DNA from 2 places in the Streptosporangium sp. NPDC023963 genome. Region 2 is predicted to be linked to the other one. Evidence: predicted binding sites of a transcription regulator. Region 2 holds the regulator's gene; the other holds the start of a gene.
What was found. Region 2 encodes LexA, which represses DNA repair genes until DNA is damaged. Its sites were predicted from a motif close to TCGAACANNTGTTCGA; they were not measured.
Positions count from the first base shown of each region.

Region 1 (8,518 bases), on a different contig from region 2:
TCGAGGACGAGCTTCTCCAGGGTGAGCCGCGCGGTCTCGCGGCGGACCGGGTCGAAGCACGACAGCAGCACGGCTTCCGGCGTGTCATCGATGATCAGATTGACGCCGGTGGTCGACTCGAAGGCCCGGATGTTGCGGCCCTCACGGCCGATGATGCGCCCCTTCATCTCGTCACCGGGCAGGTGCAGGACGCTCACCACGGACTCGGCGGTCTGCTCGGTGGCCACCCGCTGGACCGCCAGCGTGACGATTTTGGTGGCGCGCTTCTCGCCCTCCTTGCGGGCCTCCCCTTCGATCTCCCTGATGATCAGCGCGGCCTCGCGCTTCGCCTGGTTCTCGATCTCCCTGACCAGCTCGGCCCTGGCCTGGTCGCTGGTGAACCCAGACACCCGTTCCAGGATGGTCCTGCGCTCCTCGGCGACCCGTTCGAGATCCTCGCGACGGTCGGCCAGCTCGGTCTCCGTCTCGGCGAGCTTGCGGGCCCGGTCGGCCTGGCGCCTGGCCTCCTCGTCGAGACGCTGCTCGCGCTCCGCCAGCCGGTTCTCCCTGCGTTCGAGGTCGGACCGGAGCTCCTTGAGCTCGTACTTCAGGATCTTGCCCTCGGCCTCGGCCTCCTTGCGCATCTCGGCCGCAGCCTCGATCGCCGTCTCCGACTTGCGCAGCAGCTCTCCGGCGTCGTCCTTGGCCTTCGCCCGGATGTCGGCGGCCTCGCGCCTGGCCTCCTCCAGGTGGGCCTGGACCTCGGCCTCCTGCTCGGGCGTGGGGCCCTTCGCGGCCCCGGCTCCACCGACACGACGCAGCAACACGACCAGCACGGCTGTCATCACGGCGAGAGCCATAACCGCCACTGTCAACATGACGACCACGACCGGATCCATGCGCGCCTCACCTTCCTCGCGTCGCAAATATCAGGCACACGAGGGGTCACACGCACGGCACGGAAAGCCCGAGAGACGGCACCGTCGGGACAGAAGTGAACCCAGAGGGGATCACCCACCGGCTGTTCCCGCCGGTCCATCGTCCCGTCCTCATCCGCCAAGCCTGCTTGTCCGTATTACACCGCTATGACAATCCGCGCTGCGCGGAGTAACTCCTCACTGCCGTTGAGATTAAGCGTCAGAGAGGTAACGAGCAAGCAAAGACCCGCTGTCAAGCTGCTTTGGACTAGTCGAGTGGATAGCCCGGATCCTCCGCGAATGGCGACGTTTCCGCCCCTTCGTCCTCCAGCACTTCGCGGATCACGCGAAATGCCAGGCCGGGGCCGTACCCCTTGCGGGCGAGCATGCCGGCAAGCCTGCGGGTCCTGACCGCGGGCTCCAGACCCCGGGTCGAGGAGAGTTTGCGCCGCACAAGGCGACGGGCGGTCTCCGCCTCCTCCTCGGGGTCGAGCCGATCCACCGCTTCCTTCACGGTCTCCTCGTCCACCCCTCGGTGGCGGAGCTCCGAGGCGAGGGCCTTTCTGGCGAGACCCCGTCCGGAGTGACGCGAGCTCACCCATGCCGCGGCGAACGCCTCGTCGTCGATGAGCCCGACCTCGGAGAAGCGCTCCAGCACGGCGTCCGCCGCCTCCTGGGGCACCTCGCGCTTGCGCAGCGCCTCCGCGAGCTGGGCCCGGGTGCGCGGCGCCATGGTCAGCAGCCGCAGGCAGATGCCTCGCGCAACCGCCTGCGGATCGGATCCGGCCCCCCGGCTCGTCCGGGACCCCTCGGCCGGCCCGTCGGACCTGTCACGCCCACCGAAACCGTCACGTCCGCCGGACCTGCCGCGTCCGATGGGCCTGCCGGATCCGCCAGGCCCATCGGATCCGTCTCCATCGGATCCATCAGATCCGTCGAATCGGTCAGATCCGTCGAATCGGTCAGAAAGAAAGCCCGGGGTAGAGCTCCCGGACCGCCGCCCACGCCGTGAGGCACGCTTCTTCCGGCCTCGCGGCCCGTCACTCGCCGGGTCCGCGGCTTCCTCGCGAAAGCCTCCCTCCGAGGTGGACGGACCGTGGTCGTGCCCGCGCCTGCCCGATGAACCCGCCCGAGGTTCGTCGGGCCAGGCTCCCCAGTCTCTCGGCCCGGCCTCGCCGGCCGGACCGGAGTCAGGTCCCGTGGTCATCGATCAGCCCGGATTCAGGCGTCACCCGGCTTGGGGGCGGCGGCGGCCTTGGAACCACGACCGGACGCGGCGGGAGCCGAAGCGGCACCGGACGCGCGGCCGGACGCGGCGGCAGGGGCCGAGGCCACGGGGACGGGCGACGGGGCGGCCGGGCTGTCGACGCGCGGGCCGACGCCGAGCTTCTCCTTGATCTTCTTCTCGATCTCGTTCGCCATGTCCGGGTGGCTCTTGAGGAAGTTTCGCGCGTTCTCCTTACCCTGACCGAGCTGGTCACCCTCGTAGGTGTACCAGGCGCCGGACTTGCGGACGAAGCCGTGCTCGACGCCCATGTCGATCAGGCCACCCTCGCGGGAGATGCCGACGCCGTAGAGGATGTCGAAGTCGGCCACCCGGAAGGGCGGGGCCATCTTGTTCTTGACGACCTTCACCCGGGTGCGGTTGCCGACCGCCTCGGTGCCGTCCTTCAGCGTCTCGATGCGGCGGATGTCGAGGCGGACCGAGGCGTAGAACTTCAGCGCCTTTCCACCGGTCGTGGTCTCGGGCGAGCCGAACATGACGCCGATCTTCTCGCGGAGCTGGTTGATGAAGATCGCGGTGGTGCCGGTGTTGTTGAGCGCGCCGGCGACCTTGCGCAGCGCCTGGGACATCAGGCGGGCCTGGAGGCCGACGTGGCTGTCGCCCATCTCGCCCTCGATCTCGGCCTTGGGCACCAGGGCCGCGACCGAGTCGATGACCAGCAGGTCGACGGCGCCGGACCGGATCAGCATGTCGGCGATCTCCAGCGCCTGCTCACCGGTGTCGGGCTGGGAGACGAGCAGCGCGTCGGTGTCGACGCCCAGCTTCTGGGCGTACTCCGGGTCGAGCGCGTGCTCGGCGTCGATGAACGCGGCGATGCCGCCACCACGCTGGGCGTTGGCCACCGCGTGCAGGGCGACCGTGGTCTTGCCCGAGGACTCGGGACCGTAGACCTCGACGATGCGGCCGCGCGGGAAGCCGCCGATGCCGAGGGCCACGTCGAGCGCGATGGAGCCGGTGGGAACCACCTCGATGGGCGCCCGGGTCTCGTCGCCCAGGCGCATGATCGAGCCCTTGCCGAACTGCCGCTCGATCTGAGCGAGTGCGGTCTCAAGCGCCTTCTCGCGGTCGTTAGCTGCCATGGGAGCCCCCTGAAGGGTCGCGGGTTGGGTCGGTTGCCAGAAAGCTACGGGGTGCCGCCGACAATTTCGGAAGGGCACGCCAAGAGTGGTGGCTTGTTCAATATAGCCGAACGACTGTTCGATCGCCGCCCGTTGGCACCATACGTTGCGGGAGTCTCGAACCGCCGCGGAGTCCTCCCGCGCACGACCGGGCGCGGCCGGGCGGGCCGCCGGGCCACGGCTTCGGGAGATGCGGACCCCATCCGGGAGGAGACATTTCCAAGAATTGCCCAGGACCTGTTGTAACCGGGTTGACCTGGAGTGATCCTGAGGGGAAACGACCCGAGGTGCCCGACGTGCCCAACACGTTCACGCAGCAACGTCTAGCCCATCTCGATTCCCTCGCCGCCGAACTGCGACAACGGGGGCTGGCGAGCCGCACCCTCGGAGGCGCCGCCCCGGTGCTGTGGGTGTGGCATCCGGACAGCCGCCGGCAGACCATCGTCTTCGCCACCCCGGTCAGGGACGGCTGGCTGTTCCTGTGGGCACCGGACGGTGAGGAGAGCGCCGACGATCCCGCGCGGGCGGCCGACTCTGTGGAGAAGCTCCTCGCCCCGCTCACGGAACCGTCCTGACCGGCCCTTCCCGGCTCCCCGGCTCTCGGCCTCCGGCCCCTCGAAGGGCCCCTCGGGCCTTCCCCCGGCCCTTCTGATCTTTCACCGTGGGCCCAGGGCCTCCACGGGATCTCGGGCTTTCACGGGATCTCGGGCTTTCACGGGATCTCGGGCTTTCACGGGATCTCGGGCTTTCACGGGATCTCGGGCTTTCACGGGATCTTGGGCGCTCGGGTTTCCACCGTGGCCTGAGGCTCTCCGGCCCTTCACGCTTCCCGGACGCCCTCCACGCTCTCCGGCTCTCCGCTCACCGGGCCGCGCGCTCACCGGCTCTCAGCGGAGCCCGGGCGCGACGTCGGTCACCCCGCACACGGCGCGCCAGACCTCCTTGGCCCCGACCCCCTCGGCCAGCGCCTGGATCACGGTCCGGCCGCCGAGGTCGGCGATGACGTAGTCGCGGGCCCACGACTCGGCGTACTGGTCGCCGAAGTGTGACTTCATCCGCTTCCAGAAATCCGATAGACGCATGCCCCAAGTATGGATCCCCTCCGCCGTGCCGCGACCCACCCCGGCGAGCCGCCGGGCCGCGAGCCGCCCGCGTCCTGCGCTCCCGGCCTCCGCCGGACGGGGCGAGCCGGAGACGGAGCAGGCAAGACGGCGGCGGCGGGGGCGAGGGCGAGGGCGAGGGGAGCGTCGCAGGCGAGAACAGGGGGCGAGGACAGGGGGCGAGGGGGCGAGGGCGGGGCGGCCGGAGGCGGAAGAGGGGGCATCAGAGCACGCGGGAGCCGTACATCTCGCCGAGGGGGTCGGCGAGCAGTTCCAGGCGGGCCCCGTCGGGGTCGGCGAAGTAGATCGACGCGCCGCTCTCGACCTGGTGCGGAACGCCCGCCGCCTCCAGCTTGCCCCGCAGGCGCTCCCACGTGGAGGGATCGACGGAGATGGCGACGTGGTGGAGCCCGCCGAGGACCTCCTTGTAGGGGCCGAGGTCCAGGTCGGGGAAGTCGAAGAAGGCGAGCAGGTTGCCGTTGCCGATGTCGAAGAAGAAGTGGTTCGATCCCCGGTAGTCGCGGTTCTCGAAGATCTCCGTCAGCGGGAACTCCAGGAGGTCCTGGTAGAACGCGATCGTCGTCTCGACGTCGGAGGAGATCAGCGCGAAGTGGTGCAGCCCCCTCGCACTGCTCGGCGGGCGGTGCGCCCTGAGGTGCTCCGCCTTGATCCGCTCGCGTGTCGCCTCGATGGCCTGATGGTCGATGCTCACCGTTAGCTCACCACTCAATACGTCGTGTGTTCGTCAAAGCCATGTCCTCAACGGCAGGGAGCCAACCTATCCCGGACGTCACGTCATGGTGGCGAATGGTCACCGTCCCGGCGAACGCCGCGGATCCGGTCTCCCGCGGGGAGGCCGCGGCATCGGTGGGCCACGCGTCCGCAGGCGATGCGCGGACCGGCCGCTCCCGCCCGCCACCCGGTCGCAGGCCGGGCGGTGACGGGTTCTGTCGGTGGGGCCGTGCAGTATGGGCGGTGAGCCGGTCGGTCGTCCGGACCGGGAGCTAGGGGGCGGCGATGAGCGAGACGGCGAGCACGGGCGGGGCGCTCGACCACTTCACCCGGATGACCAGGGACTGGTTCACCGGGGCGTTCGCCGCGCCGACCGCCGCGCAGGAGGGGGCGTGGGCGGCGATCGCCCGGGGTGACAACACGCTGGTGGTCGCGCCCACCGGATCCGGCAAGACGCTGGCCGCGTTCCTGTGGTCGCTCGACCGGCTCGCCTCCTCCGCTCCCGGCTCCCCCCTGGACGCCGGATCCTCCGATACGGACCCGACGGCCGGTACGGGTGGCACAGGCGGCACCGGCGGCACAGGCGGCACCGGCGGCACAGGCGGTACGAGCACCCGGGGCGGGCGAGGGCGTTCGCGGGGGGACCGGGCGGACGGCGAGCCGGTGAGGCGTTGCCGGGTCCTGTACGTCTCGCCGCTCAAGGCCCTGGCGGTCGACGTCGAGCGCAACCTCCGGGCGCCGCTGGCCGGGCTGAGGCAGACCGCGCGGCGGCTCGGGCTCCCGGTGCCGGAGATCTCGGTGGCGATCCGGTCCGGGGACACCGCCCCCGAGGAGCGGCGGCGGTTCGCGACCCGGCCCTCCGACATCCTGATCACCACTCCCGAGTCGCTGTTCCTGCTGCTCACCAGCCAGGCCCGCGAGGCGTTGCGCGGTGTGGAGACGGTCATCGTCGACGAGGTGCACGCGGTGGCGGCCACCAAGCGCGGCGCGCACCTGGCCCTCAGCCTGGAGCGGCTCGACACCCTCCTGCCCCGGCCCGCCCAGCGGATCGGCCTGTCGGCGACCGTCCGGCCGGTGAGCGAGGTGGCCGCCTTCCTGGGCGGATCGCGCCCGGCGACCGTGGTCCAGCCGCCCTCCGACAAGGAGATCGAGGTCGAGGTGGTCGTCCCGATCGAGGACATGACCGAGCTCGACACGCCCCCCGCCCCGCCCGCCCCCGACGACGACCGCTGGCTGACCGAGACCCCGGCCAGGCGGTCGATCTGGCCGCACGTGGAGGAGCGGCTGTTCGAGCTGATCGGAGGCCACAGCTCCACGATCGTGTTCGCCAACTCCCGGCGCTTGGCCGAGAGGCTGTGCACCCGCCTCAACGAGCTGGCGTGGGAGCGGCGGGAGACCGGCGAGGAGCCGGCCGGGCAGGACGCGGAGGCGGGGGCGGAGCCGGTGCACTGGGCCGAGGGGTTCCCCGTCCCGCCGGCCTCCCTCTCCACCCCGGCGGAGACGATGGCGCAGGCCGGCGCGGCCAAGGGGGTCGTCCCGGAGATCGTGCGGGCCCACCACGGTTCGGTGTCGAAGGAGGAGCGCTCCCAGATCGAGGAGGCGCTCAAGTCCGGGCGGCTGCCCGCCGTGGTCGCGACCTCCAGCCTGGAGCTCGGCATCGACATGGGCGCGGTCGACCTGGTGGCCTGCGTCGGGGCGCCGCCGAGCGTGGCGAGCGGCCTGCAGCGGATCGGCCGGGCCGGGCACCAGGTGGGAGCGGTCTCGCGTGGCGTGATCTTCCCCAAGTACCGGGGGGACCTGGTCCAGACGGCCGTGGTGGCCGAGCGGATGAGGAGCGGGGAGATCGAGGACCTGCGCTACCCGCGCAACCCTCTCGACGTGCTCGCCCAGCAGATCGTGGCGATGACCGCGCTGGACGAGTGGACGGTCGACGAGCTGGAGGAGGTCGTGCGGCGGGCCGCCCCCTACCGGACGCTGCCCAGGAGCGCGCTGGAGGCGACGCTCGACATGCTCGCCGGCCGCTACCCGAGCGAGGAGTTCGCCGAGCTGCGTCCGCGCATCGTCTGGGACCGGGTGACCGGCACCCTGCGGGGCCGCCCCGGAGCCCAGCGGCTGGCGGTCACCAACGGCGGCACGATCCCCGACCGGGGGCTGTTCGGCGTGTTCCTGGTCGGGGAGAAGTCCTCCCGGGTGGGCGAGCTGGACGAGGAGATGGTCTACGAGTCGCGGGCCGGGGACGTGTTCGTGCTGGGCGCGACCTCCTGGCGGATCCAGGAGATCACGGCCGATCGGGTGCTGGTCACTCCCGCCCCCGGCCAGCCGGGCAAGCTCCCCTTCTGGCACGGCGACACCGCCGGGAGACCGGCGGAGCTGGGCAGGGCCATCGGCGCGTTCCTCCGCGAGATGTCGGCGGCGGGCGCGGACGCCGAGCCGGGAGGCGGGCGCGCCCCGGGCGCGAGGACGGGGGGCGCGGGAGCGGAACGCGCCGAAGCGGGAAACGGGGTGGCGGAGAACGCGAGACCGGGAGGCGCGGCGGCGGGGGGCACCGGGCGTGAGGGGGCCCTGGAGAGGATCAGGGCGGCGGGGCTGGACGAGTACGCCGCCGCCAACCTGCTCTCCTATCTGGCCGAGCAGCGGCAGGCGACCGGCTACGTGCCGGACGACAGGACGTTGCTGGTCGAGCGGTTCCACGACGAGCTGGGCGACTGGCGGGTGGTGGTGCACTCCCCGTACGGGGCGCGGGTGCACGCGCCGTGGGCGCTGGCGATCGGGCGGCGGCTGCGGGAGCGCTACGGCGTCGACGTGCAGGCCCTGCACTCCGACGACGGGATCGTGCTGCGCATCCCCGACACGCTCTCCGACCCCCCGTCCGACGTCGCGGTCTTCGACGCGGACGAGATAGAGCGGATCGTCACCGAGGAGCTGGGCGGCTCCGCGCTGTTCGCGGCGCGGTTCCGCGAGTGCGCGGGGCGGTCCCTGCTGCTGCCGCGCCGGGTGCCGGGCAGGCGGTCGCCGCTCTGGCAGCAGCGGCAGCGCGCCTCGCACCTGCTGAGCGTGGCGGGCCGCTACGGGTCGTTCCCCGTGGTGCTGGAGACGATGCGCGAGTGCCTTCAGGACGTGTTCGACGTGCCGGGGCTGGTCCGGCTGATGCGCGACATCGAGGCGCGGCGGGTCCGGCTGGTGGAGGTCGAGACTGACAAGGCGTCGCCGTTCGCGGCGTCGCTGCTGTTCAACTACATAGGCGCGTTCATGTACGAGGGCGACGCCCCGCTGGCCGAGCGCCGCGCCCAGGCGCTCGCGCTCGACACGACCCTGCTGGCCGAGTTGCTGGGCCAGGCGGACCTGCGCGAGCTGCTCGACCTCGACGTGATCACCGACGCCGAGCGG
Region 1 covers NZ_JBEZZK010000001.1:1,168,329-1,176,846, forward strand. The annotation lists gene rny (ribonuclease Y) at 1-839, opposite strand, end outside; gene recX (recombination regulator RecX) at 1,165-2,103, opposite strand; gene recA (recombinase RecA) at 2,118-3,260, opposite strand; gene AB0F88_RS04990 (hypothetical protein) at 3,596-3,874, shown strand; gene AB0F88_RS04995 (DUF3046 domain-containing protein) at 4,187-4,381, opposite strand; gene AB0F88_RS05000 (VOC family protein) at 4,623-5,111, opposite strand; gene AB0F88_RS05005 (ATP-dependent helicase) at 5,417-8,518, shown strand, end outside.
Region 1: the regulator LexA is predicted to act here: its motif matches at 3,367-3,382, upstream of recA (recombinase RecA).

Region 2 (8,518 bases):
GAGCAGGGGTTGCTGGCGGTGATGCGGCCCGTCTCCGGGCTGGTGTGCCAGTCGTTGATCGTGTCGTCGTACTGGAGGCCGGGGTCGGCGCACTCCCATGCGGCCTTGCCCATCTTGCGGAACAGCTCTCTGGCGTCGATCTTCTCGATGACCTCGCCGGTGAGGCGGGCGCGCAGGCCGAACTCCTCGCCGTTCTCCACCGCGCGCATGAACTCGTCGGAGACGCGCACGGAGTTGTTGGCGTTCTGGTACTGGACGGAGACGATGTCCTTGCCGCCCAGGTCCATGTCGAACCCGGCGTCGCGGAGGGCGCGGATCTTGTCCTCCTCGCGCGCCTTGGTCTCGACGAACTCCTCGATGTCGGGGTGGTCGACGTCGAGGACGACCATCTTGGCGGCGCGGCGGGTGGCGCCCCCGGACTTGATGGTGCCCGCGGAGGCGTCGGCGCCGCGCATGAAGGAGACCGGGCCGCTGGCGGTGCCGCCGCTGGAGAGCAGCTCCTTGGAGGAACGGATCCGGGAGAGGTTGACGCCGGAGCCCGATCCTCCCTTGAAGATCACGCCCTCTTCCTTGTACCAGTCGAGGATCGACTCCATCTGGTCGTCGACGGCCAGGATGAAGCAGGCGCTGACCTGCTGCGGCGACGCGGTGCCGACGTTGAACCAGACGGGCGAGTTGAAGCTGAAGACCTGGTTGACCAGGGCGTGCTTGAGCTCGTGGTCGAAGATCTCGGCGTCCTCGTCGGTGGCGAAGTAGCCGTGCTCGACCGCCGTGCGGGTGTAGACGCCCACCACCCGGTCGACCAGCTGCTTGAGGCTCCACTCCCGCTGCGGGGTGCCGACCGCGCCGCGGAAGTACTTGGTGGTCACGATGTTGGCGGCGTTGACCGACCACGACTGGGGGAACTCGACGCCGCGCTGCTCGAAGTTGATCGAGCCGTCGCGCCAGTTGGTCATGACGACGTCACGGCGCTCCCAGGTCAGCTCGTCATAGGGATGCACGCCTGGCGTGGTGAAGATGCGCTTCATCTTCAGGCCCTTGCGCGGCCTCTTGCCCCCACGTGTCACCGCGCCGACAGTCTCCGTCATGACTTCCCCCTCCTGGGGCTCCGTAGAACCCTCGAATCGGACCACACCAACGCGCCGCCTCACCCCCGGCGCCCGGGGTCTGCATCAGTCCTGCTCGGTGGAGCGCTCCGCCCGGAGCCGCTCGATCTCCGCCTCGAAGTCGGCCAGGGTCTCGAACCCCCGGTAGACGGAGGCGAACCGCAGGTACGCCACCTCGTCCAGCTCGCGGAGCGGGCCCAGGATGGCCAGCCCGACCTCGTGGGCCGCGATCTCGGCACACCCGGTGGCCCGGATGCTCTCCTCGACCCGCTGGCCCAGCTGCGCCAGGGAGTCCTCGCTGACTGACCGTCCCTGGCACGCCCGCCGGACTCCGGCGATCACCTTGTCCCTGAAGAACGGTTCCGTCACACCGCTGCGCTTGCTCACCATGAGCAGGACGGTCTCCTGCGTGGTGAACCTGCGCCCGCATTCGGAGCACGTGCGCCTGCGGCGGATGGCCCCACCGTCCTCGGTGGCCCGGCTGTCGATGACTCGCGTGTCCAGATGGCGACAGAACGGACAATGCACGTGTGTCGCCTCCCTGACTACCGAAGCGGCCGACCCATTTCACCTACCCACCACGCGCACGCACAGACGCTCGCGCACACACCTTCGAATAGTCGAGGTGCGGTAATGGAAACACAATCTGTGGTGAAGGGTTGCGATGCAGCCACTAGATGTTGTGGTCCAACCGTAGAAGTGCGCGACCATGAACGCAAGTTGAAACGACCTTGCCGGACGAAGTCGCTGATCAGCCGTCACATCGCGGCGTGTCGCCATGCGGGCGAGACCCCTCCCGTCCCGGGCATCCCTTCCCTCACACGCGCCCCGGGCGACCTGTCAGGCGAGGACACCCCGCACATCCTCTCCCGGCCCGCCACCGCCCTCCCGGACCCCTCCCCCGCGTACGCCGCCGCTCCTCCCCCGCCTCAGGGGACAGGCCCTCCCGGGCCTCAGCGGACGAGGCCCTCGGGGAGGTAGAGCCGGGTCCCCGGCCGGACCGAGGAGCCGGACAGCCCGTTGAGGTCCATGACACGACGGACCGTCGAGCCGGTGTCGGCCTCCTCCGTCAACGCGTCCGCGATCTCCCACAGCGTGTCGCCCGCGTGCACCGTGATCCGGGGAAGGTCCTCGAGGTCCGGCCGCCCGCCCGCCGAGGCCATGTCGATGCGCCCGCCGATCCAGAGCGCCCCCAGGGTGAGGAGCGCGAGCACCGCCACCGCCACGATCCTTCCACGCCTGGTGAGCCGGAGTGGCCGCCGGACGGGCGCCGGACGGGCGACCCCGGGACGGCGGGCCCGCGCCGCGGACGCCGCCGCCGGGCCCGGCGCCCTTCCCGGCCCGGACCCTCCCTCGAGTCCCCGCTCCGGCTCGCGGCCGGGCCTCCACCCCGGCTCGCGGCCGGGTCGTCGTCTCCGCTCACGCCCGGACGGCCGCCCGGGCTCGCGACCGGGCCCCTGCCCGGATTCGCGCCCGGCCAGCCGCTCGGACCCCTGCCCGGACCTCCGCCCAGCCCCCTGCCCGGACCTCCGTCCCGGCTCGCGACCGGCCGCCTGCCCGGATTCGCGCCCGGACACCCGCTCGGCCCTCTGCTCTGCCCCCTGCCCGGACCACTGCCCCGACCCACGGCCGGTACGCGGTCCCGGCGGTGATCCCGGCAGCACCGGCCCCCATACGGATCCCGGCCCGGGCCCCGCCTCGGACCTCCGCGCGGACTCCGACCCCGACCCCGACCCCGACCCCGGCTCCGGCTCCGGTCGCGGGGGCGGCACGAGCCGCAGGCGCGGCGCCTCCGGTGATCGCCGCGCCGCCCGGGATGCCGACGCGGTCCTGGATCGCGGTGTCGTCGTGGTCGGTTTCATGGTGACCCCCATCCCCTCGACCTGGCCGAACACATGTCGAAGAAAGATCGGCGAATCGAACACGATGTCGATCGAACTCCCGTACGATGTTGTACACCACGGCGTCGCCGATTTCGAGGACATTCGAACAATTGTTTGAATATGATCTTCAGCCGAGGTATGGTCGCTGTGCGCGACGCGTTAAATACAGACCGGGAGGCGAGGAGTTCGTATGAGCCAGCACAACGAGAACGGTTCGGCCGCCAGCGACCTGGCGGTGCGAAGGCGTGACTCCCTTGGCCTCACCCCTAGGCAGCGGAAGATCCTTGAGGTGATCCGCGATTCCGTGCAGCAGCGCGGCTACCCGCCGTCCATGCGGGAGATCGGTGAGGCGGTGCAGCTCACCAGCACCTCCAGCGTGTCGCACCAGCTGACGGCGTTGCAGCGCAAGGGCTACCTGCGGCGTGATCCGCACCGCCCCCGCGCCCTGGAGGTCCGCCTTCCCGGCGAGCCCGTGCTGTGGGTGGATCCCGACTCCGGCGAGGACGAGGCCCCGGTCAGCCGCCCGACCGCCGCCTACGTTCCCCTGGTCGGCCGGATCGCCGCCGGTGGTCCCATCCTCGCCGAGGAGAGCATCGAGGACGTCTTCGCCCTGCCCAAGCAGCTTGTCGGCGAGGGCACCCTCTTCCTCCTCCAGGTGACCGGTGACTCGATGATCGAGGCCGCCATCGCCAACGGTGACTGGGTGGTCGTACGCCAGCAGCCGGTCGCCGACAACGGCGACGTGGTCGCGGCGATGATCGACGGCGAGGCCACGGTCAAGACCTTCAAGCGTAGAGACGGCCATGTCTGGCTGGTCCCGCACAACCCCAACTACGACCCGATCCCGGGTGACGAGGCCACCGTGCTCGGCAAGGTCGTCGCGGTCCTCCGCAAGCTCTGACACGAGCGTTCCGGGCGAGCTCCGGACCGTTCTTGCTCCGCGCCCGCTGAGCCCGCCGAGCTCCTCTCCTCGCTGGGCTCTTCTCCGCACCCGCTGAGCGAGGTTCGAAACACGCCGTTCCGACGCGAGTTCCACACCACGCGCCGCAGGACGCGCGACACGCCGGATGGGTGGTGTCCCGACATCGGGACACCACCCATCCGGCGTTTTCAGGGCTTCCCCGCCGCCTACGGGACGATGTTGACCAGCTTGGGCGCGCGGACGATCACCTTTCGCGGCGCCCCGGACAGGAAGGACCGGACCTTCTCCGACTCCAGGGCCAGCGCCTCCAGGTCCGCCTCGGAGATCTCCGGGGAGACCTCCAGCCGGTCTCGCACCTTGCCCGCGACCTGGACGACACAGGTGACCGACTCCTGGACCAGCAGCGCCGGGTCGGCGACCGGCCAGCCCGCGGTGGCTACCGAGGCGGAGTGTCCCAGCCGCTCCCAGCCCTCCTCCGCCGCGTACGGCGCGACCAGGGACAGCATGACCGCCAGGGTCTCGGCGGCCTCCCTGACCGCCGGGTCGGCGGCGCCGGGCCCGGAGTCGATGGCCTTGCGGGCCGCGCTCGTCAGCTCCATCATGCGGGCCACCGCGACGTTGAAGCGGTGGGAGTCGACCAGCCTGGTGACCTCGTCGATGGTGTGGTGGACGACCTTGCGCAGGTTCAGGTCTCCGGCGGTGACATCCACCCCGGGTGCCGAGGCCGCGCCGGCCTCGGCCATCACCCGGAACGCGCGGGCCAGGAACTTCTGCGACGCCGCCGGGGAGACGTCGGCCCAGTCGATGTCCTCCTCGGGCGGTCCGGCGAAGACGACGGTCAGCCTGACCGCGTCGACACCGTAGGCGTCGATCTGCCGGCCCAGGTCGACGCCGTTGCCCAGCGACTTGGACATCGCCTTGCCCTGGTTGATGACCTGCCCCTGGTTCAGCAGGCGGGTGAAGGGCTCGACAAAGTCGATCATCCCCATGTCGTGCAGGACCTTGGTGAAGAACCTGGCGTACAGCAGGTGCAGCACGGCGTGCTCGACGCCGCCGATGTACTGGTCGATCGGACCCCACCTGCGGACGCGCTCGACGTCGAACGGGCCGTCCTCGTACGCCGGGTCGACGTAGCGCAGGAAGTACCACGAGGAGTCGACGAAGGTGTCCATCGTGTCGGTGTCGCGCTTGGCCGGGCCGCCGCACTTGGGACAGGAGACGTTCACCCAGTCCTCGGCCGAGGCCAGCGGGGAGACGCCCTTGGGCGCCAGGGCCTCGCCGCGCATGTCGGGCAGGGTGACGGGCAGCTGGTCGTCGGGGACGGGGACCTCGCCGCAGTCGGCGCAGTGGATGATCGGGATCGGGCAGCCCCAGAAGCGCTGGCGCGACAGCAGCCAGTCGCGCAGCCGGAAGTTGACCGTGAACCGTCCGGTGCCCCGCTCGCTCAGCACCTCGATGATCTTCCGGATCGCCTCGGTCTTGGCCAGGCCGTCCAGCGGGCCGGAGTTGACCATCGCGCCGTCACCGGAGGTGGCGACGCCGGTCTCGCCCGGATCGGCCAGGCCGGTGTGCACGACCACCCGTACCGGCAGGTCGAAGGCGCGGGCGAAGTCCAGGTCGCGCTGGTCGTGCGCGGGCACGGCCATGATGGCGCCGTGGCCGTAGTCGGACAGCACGTAGTCGGCCGCCCAGACCGGCATGCGCTCGCCGTTGACCGGGTTGATCGCGTACCGGCCCAGGAAGACGCCGGTCTTCTCCTTCTCGGTGGACAGCCGGTCGATGTCGGACAGCTTGGAGACCTCGACCCGGTAGGCCTCGAACGCCTCGCGCCGGTCGTCGGTGACGATCTCCTCGGCCAGCGGCGCGTCCGGGGCGACCACGAAGAAGGTGGCGCCGTACAGGGTGTCGGGACGGGTGGTGTAGACGGTGACCGGCTCGTCGCGGCCCTCGATCACGAAGTTGACGTCGGCGCCCTCGGACCGGCCGATCCAGTTGCGCTGCATGGTCAGCACCCGCTCGGACCAGCCGCCCTCCAGCAGGGCCATGTCGTCCAGCAGCCGGTCGGCGTAATCAGTGATCTTGAAATACCACTGGGTCAGCTCGCGGCGGACGACCTCGGCGCCGCAGCGCTCACACTTGCCGTCCTTGACCTGCTCGTTGGCCAGCACGGTCTGGTCGTTCGGGCACCAGTTGACCAGGCCGCCCTTGCGGTAGGCCAGGCCACGCTCGAAGAAGCGGTTGAACAGCCACTGGGTCCACTTGTAGTACGAGGTGTCGCTGGTGTGCAGGCGGCGCGACCAGTCGAAGGAGATCCCGTAGCGCCGGTAGGAGTTGGCCTGGGTCTCGATGTTGGCGTAGGTCCACTCCGCCGGGTGCGCGTTGTGCTTGATCGCGGCGTTCTCGGCGGGCAGGCCGAAGGAGTCCCAGCCGACGGGGTGCAGCACGTTGTAGCCGCGCTGGACCCAGTAGCGGGAGATGACGTCGCCCAGGGCGAACACCTCGGCGTGCCCCATGTGCAGGTCGCCCGAGGGATAGGAGAACATGTCGAGCATGTAGCGCCGCTCGCGCGGGTCGGCGGGGTCGTCGGAGGCCCGGAAGGGGTCCAGTTCCTCCCACCTGCGCTGCCACTTGACCTGCAGGGCCTGCGGGTCATAGTGCTGCTCGTCGCTCTGCATGTCGGCTCGCTCGCTCACGTCGGTTTCCTCGGGGTGTGTCTGCGTGGATGGTCTGACCCGTCCGGCCCAATGCAAAAACCCCCCGCTCACGCGGAGGGCAGCCGCATCGGCAGGGCGCTCAGGGACGGGGACGCCGATGCGGCCCGATAAGCAGGGTCGCGGCACGCATAAGGCAAGACTATCGCAGCCCGCAAGGCGTATTCATGGCCAGGGAAAACAGGGCCGATCGCGGCAAGCGGGGGACAGGATCCGGCCAGGTCGGCAGAATGGGGTTCCGTACTCGCGGGGCAACGAGACTCGATGGCTATGCGCCTGTTGTGACCTCGTATGTCTCTCACGTTTACTCTTTTAACCGTGGCACATTCAGCAGAGCCGGGGCAGGGCCCGGATCCGATGGAGGTCGGCCTGCCCATGCAGGATCCACCGACCGACCCCACCGGACTCCAGTTCAGGGGGGCGTTCTCCGGTTTCCCTGCGAGCCCCCCCGTCTCACGTGAGACCATGCCCAATACGCCTAATTCGGGCACCCGCGCGGGAGGTAAGGAAAGCATGGCCTCGGAGCAGTCCAGCCAGTCCCACCTGCCTCCGGCATGGCCGGAGGCAGCCGAGCCGTCGCCCTCGTGGGCGAACGACTCCCTCGGTACCGGCCCCCGGCTCCCCCGCCCGCAGGACGAGCCGCAGGGCGGCAACGACTCCTCGTGGCAGACCCCGCCCCGCGGCGAGGGGCAGCGCCCCGCCCCTTCCCCAGCGGATTCCCCCGGCGGCCGTACGCAGAGCCCGCAGGCCGACGGCTGGGCACAGGCGACCAGCCCGCAGGCCGACGGCTGGGCACAGGCGTCGAACCCCCGGAGCGACAGCTGGTCGGAGGCTTTCAGCCCGCGCAACGACGGCTGGGCGCAGGCGTCCGCCCCCCAGGCCGACGGCTGGGCACAGGCATCCGGCCCCCAGGGATCGGGCACGCAAGGCGACGGCTGGGCACAGGCGACCGGCCCGCAGGGATCAGGCGCCCAGGCCGACGGCTGGGCACAGGCAACCAGCCCGCAGAACAACGGCTGGGCGCAGGCGACCGCCCCCCAGGCCGACGGCTGGGCACAGGCATCCGGCCCCCAGGGATCAGGCACGCAAGGCGACGGCTGGGCACAGGCGACCGGCCCGCAGGGTGCCGACGGCTCGCACCAGACCTCCCCCGGCAACGGATGGCCGCAATCCGCCCCTGCGCAGGACGGCTGGGCACAGGCCTCGGGCCCGCAGGCCGACGGCCGCCACCCGTCCTCACCCAACAACGGATGGCCGCAGTCCACGCCGCCACAGGACGGCAACGCTCAGCACACCTCCACCCCCCAGACCGGCTCCTCCAACGGCTGGGCGCAGGCCGGCGCACCGCCCAACGACGGCCGGCCCAGCGCCACGCCCCACGACGACGGCCGTACGCAGAGCCCGCAGGCCGACGGCTGGGCACAGGCGACCAGCCCGCAGAACAACGGCTGGGCGCAGGCGACCAGCCCGCAGGCGTCGAACCCGCAGGGGGACGCGCGCCGGCAGGGTTCCGGTGCGCCGGCGGGCGAGACGTGGCAGGCCACCGCACCGGGACACGACGCCTCCGCCTGGCCTCCGGCACAGCCGGCGGAGAACAGCGGGTGGCCGCCCTCGCCCGCGCCGGCGGAGAACGCCCCCTGGCCACCCGCGGCCCCGGCGGGCGACGGCGCGTGGCCTCCGGCCCCCTCCGCGGGGAACGCGGGTCCCGCCGAGGCCCAGACCTCGGCGTTCTCCCCCTCCTGGGCGGGCACCGACGCTCCGGCCGCTCCCTTCGGGAGGGCCCACCCCGGCACCGCTCAGGGAAACGCCCAGGGCGCCCCTTCCGGCGTCGCCCTCGGTGGTCCCCCCTTCGGGGGCGCCTCAGCTGAGGGCGGCACCCCGAACGGCACCCCGAAC
Region 2 covers NZ_JBEZZK010000003.1:603,613-612,130, forward strand. The annotation lists gene AB0F88_RS13920 (vitamin B12-dependent ribonucleotide reductase) at 1-1,088, opposite strand, end outside; gene nrdR (transcriptional regulator NrdR) at 1,173-1,634, opposite strand; gene AB0F88_RS13930 (LysM peptidoglycan-binding domain-containing protein) at 2,060-2,326, opposite strand; gene lexA (transcriptional repressor LexA) at 3,180-3,890, shown strand; gene leuS (leucine--tRNA ligase) at 4,118-6,586, opposite strand; gene AB0F88_RS13945 (hypothetical protein) at 7,136-8,518, shown strand, end outside.